2 regions of the Nitrobacter sp. CN101 genome follow, and region 1 is predicted to be linked to the other one. Evidence: riboswitches for the same ligand, from Rfam matches in the RefSeq annotation. Region 1 holds a riboswitch; the other holds the start of a gene.
The links. Region 1 has a riboswitch for cobalamin ahead of ACZ5IL_RS09955 (TonB-dependent receptor plug domain-containing protein). Riboswitches for the same ligand answer to the same signal wherever they lie in the genome.
Positions count from the first base shown of each region.

Region 2: linked by a shared signal. The riboswitch ahead of metE (5-methyltetrahydropteroyltriglutamate--homocysteine S-methyltransferase) and the one ahead of ACZ5IL_RS09955 (TonB-dependent receptor plug domain-containing protein) in region 1 are both predicted to bind cobalamin.

Region 1 covers NZ_AP038833.1:2,013,859-2,017,284, forward strand. The annotation lists gene ACZ5IL_RS09955 (TonB-dependent receptor plug domain-containing protein) at 1-1,872, opposite strand, end outside; cobalamin riboswitch at 1,986-2,180, opposite strand; gene rpe (ribulose-phosphate 3-epimerase) at 2,405-3,106, opposite strand.
Region 2 covers NZ_AP038833.1:1,007,254-1,010,679, forward strand. The annotation lists gene ACZ5IL_RS04815 (ribonucleoside-diphosphate reductase subunit alpha) at 1-125, opposite strand, end outside; cobalamin riboswitch at 242-442, opposite strand; gene ACZ5IL_RS04820 (epoxyqueuosine reductase QueH) at 631-1,299, shown strand; cobalamin riboswitch at 1,336-1,542, shown strand; gene metE (5-methyltetrahydropteroyltriglutamate--homocysteine S-methyltransferase) at 1,648-3,426, shown strand, end outside.

The DNA.
Region 1 (3,426 bases):
AATCCAGTCGTTGACGCGGAGCACGGTCGCCGACAGTGTCAGTGCATCGAGGGGGAGCCAGGTCGCGGTTGCGCTCCACTTTTCCTTCGGTCGGCGCAGCAGCTGCATACCGGTGGCGGCATTGACGGCACGGGTAAAGGTGTAATCTGCGCGAATTCCGAAACGCTCGGTGATCTGTGCCGAAACGAAAGTTTCGGTGCCTTCGGTCGTCGCACTGTTCACGTTCACCAACGATGTGAACGTGGCATTGTAGTCGATCAGGTTGGTGATGTCGTTATGGAAGTAAGTCGAGCCGAACCGTACGCGATCGTTGAACAGAGGTTGCTCGAAACCGGCATCGTAGCCGCGGCTATCTTCCGGTTTCAGGTTGCGATTGGCGAAGAAATTGAAGGTTGGAAAGTCCCGGAACAGCTGGCTCAGCGAAGGCGCCTTGAATCCCGTGCCGTAGCTTGCTTTCAGTTTCGTTTCCGTGATGGGAACAATGATCGCCGGCGCGACCCGGTAGGTCATACGCTCGCCGAACAGGTCGTTGGAGTCTTGGCGGACATTCGCAACGAGGAAAAGGCGGTTCGCGAGAGCTGATTGCAACTCGATGAAGCCTGCCTTGTTGCCGTTCTTGGCGGCAAGATCGGTGGTGTCGATGCGATCGGTCTGATGCTCGGCGCCGAAGACCAGATGGTTGTCACGCGCAATTTCGGCCACCGTGCGCCAGTCAAACTTGAGGCGCTCGCCCGTGGTGGTCGTGACCGGACTGCCGGGACCTGCGTCGTAGCCTCTGCTGTTGGTGTAATTGACACCGAAGTAGCTCTGGACGCGCCCGTCGAACAGAGACCATACGGCTTCTTCGCGGTTGAAGAGTTGCTGGACGGCGTGTGTGCTCTGGGTGGCGTTGGGAGTGCTTGGAAATCCACCGTCGCCCGTGAACAACAGCGTCGCGTCAGTATAGCGGACCACCGAATTGACGGTCAGATTCTCATTGAGATCGACGCCGAGCTTGGTCGAATAGGTCATGTTGTCATAGTTGTTTCCGATCGCTTGCCGTCCGGGCGGGAGAAGCTCCGGCGGTGTGACAGGAACATCTCCGGCATGGAGATGGGCGACGTTGACCGCATAGTTGAAGTTCTTTTCGGAGCCGCTCAATCCGAGGGTCTGGTTGAACGTTTTGAACGAGCCGGACTCGATTGACGCGGTAGCGCGCGGCGGACCTTCGCCCTTTTTTGTAATGATGGAGATCACTCCGCCGATTGCGTCGGAACCATAGAGTCCGCTTTGCGGACCCCGGAGAATTTCCATCTGCTGAATGTCCGCCGCAAGAAGATGCGCATAGTCGAATGCGCCATTCGCGTTGCCGGGGTCGCCGATGTCGATTCCGTCGAGGATCACCTTGGTGTGGTTGGCGTTCGTGCCTCGCATGAAAACCGAAGTCTGGGCGCCCGGTCCGCCGGCTTGCAACACATTCAGACCGGGAGCCGTCCTCAGGATATCCGGAACGGTGCGGTACTGCTGGGTCTGTATATCCTTCTCGGTGACGATGGTGATGGAGCTTGCCAATTGCCTTGCAGGCGTCACAACCCCCGTGGGGCTGACCACGGTCGAACCCATCGTGCCCGGAACAGGAGTCTCAGTGACAGGAGGTTGTCGAGGAGCGGAACGGGCCGCACGGCGCGATCGCGACGCCGCGCGGTGCGATGGCGGCCGTGAATCTGTTGTTCTATCCGGCGGCGGCGCGATCCGGATCGGAGGCAGCAGATTGGGAGAGGCGGATTGTTGCGCGTTCGAAGGCGTAGTCAGGCCGACCGATCCCAGCGAGGCGAGGACGGTGGATGCAAGCAGGCTTCTGCGATAAACCCCGGACAAGGAGGAGCCAAACATTAAGAAAACCTCGGCAGGACGTCGGTGGCACGTCACAGCGAACGAGGTTTCACGGGAGCCTACGTTGGCGCCGATGAAGCGGATGTCTGTAGTCCCCGACTGACATCTTCGCGTGTGACCACGGGTTGACGGCAGGTCTCCTGGCTCGCGGGTCGTTACCTGGCGTCGCCTTCCCGGGGCCGAGATATCCCAGTGGCGTGTGACGCAGATTCACCGCTTACAGTTGCGGGGGCAGCCGTGGCGTTAGGATGATCCCGCACCACGTTCCCTTTTGATCTCCCGAGGGAGAACCGTCGCCGATCTGTTTGGGGGGGAACAAAGTCGATGTCAATCGACGGAACGACTCAGCTACGGCTTTTCCTCGTGGCGTTGCATATCCGCAGCAACAAGTTGCCGCCGGCGAGATATGCTTTGTCTGCATTCTCGAGGCTGTATGTTGCCGATGCGAGCAAGCCGCCGGGGCAGGCGGACTTGCAACCTTCCTGCTCCGGGCGCGGGCGAGAACTATACGCTGCCGGTACCGGCGTTTGCGTCAGACCACCTCGCCGCGCGCTGCAGCGGCGGCGTTGCGGATCGCGTCCATGTTCGCCTTGTAGGACTCCATGGTGCCGCCCTTGAAGACCGCCGACCCTGCCACGAAGGCATTGGCGCCGGCGGCGCCGAGTTCGCCCGCAACGTCGGGGCCGACTCCGCCGTCAACCTCAATGTCGATCGGTCGCCCTGCGATCATCGTACGCAAATCCCGAATCTTGCCGACCGCCGAGGAGATGAACTTCTGGCCGCCGAAACCGGGATTGACCGACATCACCAACACCAGATCGACCATGTCGAGCACGTATTCGATGGTGGAGAGCGGCGTTGCGGGATTGAGTGTGACCCCCGCCTTCTTGCCGAGCGCGCGAATGGCCTGCAACGAGCGGTGCAGGTGCGGTCCCGCTTCGACGTGAACCGTGATGTGATCACAACCGGCCTTGGCGAAGGCTTCGAGGTAAGGATCGCACGGCGAGATCATCAGATGGGCATCGAAGATCTTCTTCGTGTGCGGGCGCATCGCCTTGATGACATCGGGACCGTAGGAGATGTTCGGCACGAAATGGCCGTCCATCACGTCGAGGTGGATCCAGTCGGCCCCCCCCTGATCGACGGCGCGAACCTCCTCGCCAAGCTTCGAGAAGTCGGAGGCCAGGATCGACGGTGCGATAACGAGAGGACGCGGCACAAAAGTCTGGGACATGAACGTTTCCGAAAATTTCTGCGGAGCTTGAGAGAGCCCCGCGTATCATGAGCCGCGTCCGGGGGCAATGAGTGGCGTCAGCACCGGGGCGGGGGACGGAACGCGAGCACGGCAGGAGCCTGGCTGCGGTTAGCCGGATCCCGGCTCCCTCGGCCGACCGGACGGCAAGCTCGTTCGATGAGGCGCATTGGGCGGTAGTCCCCCTGAGCGGTAGCTTCTTGGGCGGTAGCCTTGGGTTCGCCACATCCGCATCATTGCGCACCCGGCGTCGATTTTCATGATCCGATAACCATACGATCAAAGTATTCGTTGTTTATTCG
Region 2 (3,426 bases), 1.0 Mb from region 1:
TCGAACGGCGAGACCGACCCGTTGCGCCGAATGACCTGATACGCGGGTTCGCTGGGCGGCATCGCAGCCGCAGCAGGCAAAGACGGACGCACAGCACGCGCGGCAGCTTCGGTTGCGAGAGACATCGGCTTAAGACCCCGGTTTTGTTGCGAGCCGGGGTCAGGCGGAGACGCGCGCAGGAAATCTCACGGCGGACGCCGCGATTCCCGTCAAGCGACCCGCTGGGACACCCCGCCCAGGGAACGTTTCGGCTGTCACGGCAGGTTTCCTGGCTTGCGGGGTCTCAGCGTCCGTCCGGTCTTCCCAGGGCCTTGCGGTCCCAGTGACACTCAATGGACTTCGGCTCGCCGCTTAACAGTTGCGGGGGCAGCGCCGGCATTACCGGCTTCCCTCTTTCGCTCTCGGTATTGCGACTCGAGAGACCGTGACCGCCATATCTAGTAGCCGCGCCAAATTCCGAGTCAACAGATCGTTTCGACTCCGGGCTTCACAATTCTCGTAATTCACAGTTCGGCGAAAAACGCTGTGCAACCATCGCTCTGTCCAACTCTTGACGCTTCGATCATACAGACCATTATCCAGAGAGATTTGCCGCGGCGTTTGTCTCGCGGCTCAACCGCCGAGTCCGCCGTGATCGAATTCGTCCGACCGAACCTGACGCCCCCGAACGGGCAAAAGAAGGTATTGCTGCATTCCTGTTGCGCGCCCTGCTCGGGCGAAGTGATGGAGGCCATGCTTGCATCGGGGATCGATTACACGATCTTTTTTTACAATCCGAACATCCATCCTCTGAAGGAATACCTGCTGCGCAAGGACGAAAACGTCCGCTTCGCGGAGAAGCACGGCGTGCCGTTCGTCGATGCCGATTACGACAAGGACAACTGGTTTGCTCGCGCCAAAGGGATGGAGTGGGAACCTGAACGCGGGGCGCGCTGCACCATGTGCTTCGACATGCGCTTCGAGCGCACCGCGCTTCATGCGCATGAGCATGGTTTCCCGGTGATGACGTCGTCGCTCGGTATCTCCCGCTGGAAGAACATGGCGCAGATCAATGACTGCGGCCATCGCGCGGCCGGACGTTATGACGGTCTGTCATATTGGGATTTCAACTGGCGCAAGGGCGGCGGCGCGCAGCGAATGATCGATATCAGCAAGCGCGAGCAATTCTATCAACAGGAGTATTGCGGCTGCGTCTATTCGCTGCGCGATACCAATCAGCACCGCCGGGATCAGGGCCGGTCGCCGATCGTGATCGGGACGCAATTCTACCGGCACGGCGAGGATTCGGACCCGACATAAGAGCGCGGTGCCGGTTGACGGCCCGTGGACGGTGGCCCATAGGGTTGGCGTCGAGGTTCTCCGGGACAATTCAAGCCCGGAGCTAAGAGGGAAGCCGGTGCGTCTTCGGACAAAGCCGGCGCTGCCCCCGCAACTGTAAGCGGTGAGCCGTGGTCCATCAGTGTCACTGGGAGCAATCCCGGGAAGGCCGGACCAAAGCTGAGACCCGCGAGCCAGGAGACCTGCCCCGACAACATAGTCGTCCTCGGGCGGGGTGTCCCGGTGGTGCGCTTGCGGTTTTCATGGCGAGCACGCCATGAATCCCATGCCGCGTCGCTAAGGCCCAGCCCCCAACATATGGGGTAAGCCGTGTCAGTTTCCTCTCTTCCTGTTGCTACGCTCGGCACGCCGCGCATCGGTCCGCGCCGTGAACTGAAAATTGCGCTTGAAAGCTACTGGTCGGGCAAGTCCGACGAATCCGCGTTGCTTGAATCGGCAGCCGGGTTGCGGGCCGCGAGCTGGGCGCGACAGAAGTCGCTCGGCGTCACCGTCATTCCGTCGAACGATTTCACACTCTACGATCATGTGCTCGACACCAGCGTGATGGTCGGCGCGATCCCGGACATCTACGGATGGAAAAGCGGGCCGGTGCCGCTTGCAACCTACTTCGCGATGGCGCGCGGTGCGCAAGGCGAAGATCACGCTTCGAGCTGCGCGCATGGTCATCATGGCGACGGTCACGCGCATGGTGCGCCGGCGCAGGAGATGACCAAGTGGTTCGACACCAATTACCACTACATGGTCCCTGAATTCACCAGCGGCCAACGGTTTGAACTCTCTTCGCTCAAGGCCGTCGACGAATTTCGCGAGGCCAAGGCGCTCGGCTATCAGACAAGGCCGGTGCTGCTCGGTCCCGTCACTTATCTGAAGCTCGGCAAGAGCAAGGACGCGAATCTCGATCCGCTGTCGCTGCTCTCCGGCCTGCTGCCGGTTTATATCGATCTGCTCAAGCGGCTTGCCGCAGAGGGCGCCGCATGGGTGCAACTCGACGAACCCTGCCTCGTTCTCGATCTCGACGATGCGACCCGCAAGGCATTGCGCGCGACATACGAACAGCTCGCGAGCGCGCTGCCGAAGCTGAAGATCATGCTGACGACCTATTTTGGCGGTCTCGGCGATAACCTCGATACCGCATTGTCGCTGCCGGTCGCGGGCCTCCACCTCGACCTCGTTCGCGCCCCGGAACAACTCGACATCGTGGTGGCAAAGGCGAGGCAGGATCTGGTCTTGTCCCTCGGCGTGATCGACGGCCGCAATATCTGGCGCGCTAATCTCCCCGCATTGCTCGACCGTCTGGAATCCGTGGTCGCCAAACGTGACATCGATCGCGTACAGATCGCGCCGTCCTGCTCGCTCCTGCATGTGCCGATCGACGTGGCGTCGGAAGCCGATCTCGATGCCGAGTTGAAGAGCTGGCTCGCGTTTTCGGTGCAAAAGATGGGTGAACTGGCGACGCTGGGTGAAGCCCTGGCCGGAGGCCGCGCGTCGGTTGCCGATGCGGTGGACGCATCCGCGAAGGCCGCGGCGGTCCGCAAAATGTCGCCGAAGGTCCACGATGCGAAAGTCTCGGCGCGGATCGCAGCCGTCACCTCGGACATGGCACGGCGCAAGCGCGTATTTGCAGATCGCGCGAAGTTGCAGCGCGAACGCTTCGGCCTGCCGTCGTTCCCGACCACCACGATCGGTTCGTTCCCGCAGACTGCCGAGGTTCGAAAGGCGCGTTCGGCGCACGCCAAGGGGGCATTGAGCGACGCCGACTACGAGACGTTCCTGCGGGAGGAGACGGCACGAACCATCCGCTGGCAGGAAGACATCGGCCTTGACGTGCTCGTGCACGGCGAGTTCGAGCGCAACGACATGGTGCAGTATTTCGGCGAGCAGCTGTCCGGATTCGCTTTCACCAGGCACGGCTGGGTGCAGAGCTACGGCTCGCGCTGCGTTCGTCCGCCGATTTTGTTCGGCGACGTGTCCCGGCCCAAGCCGATGACCGTCGGCTGGTGGAAATACGCGCAGTCCCTGACGTCGAAGCCGATGAAGGGCATGCTCACCGGTCCCGTCACCATTCTCAACTGGTCGTTCGTACGCGAT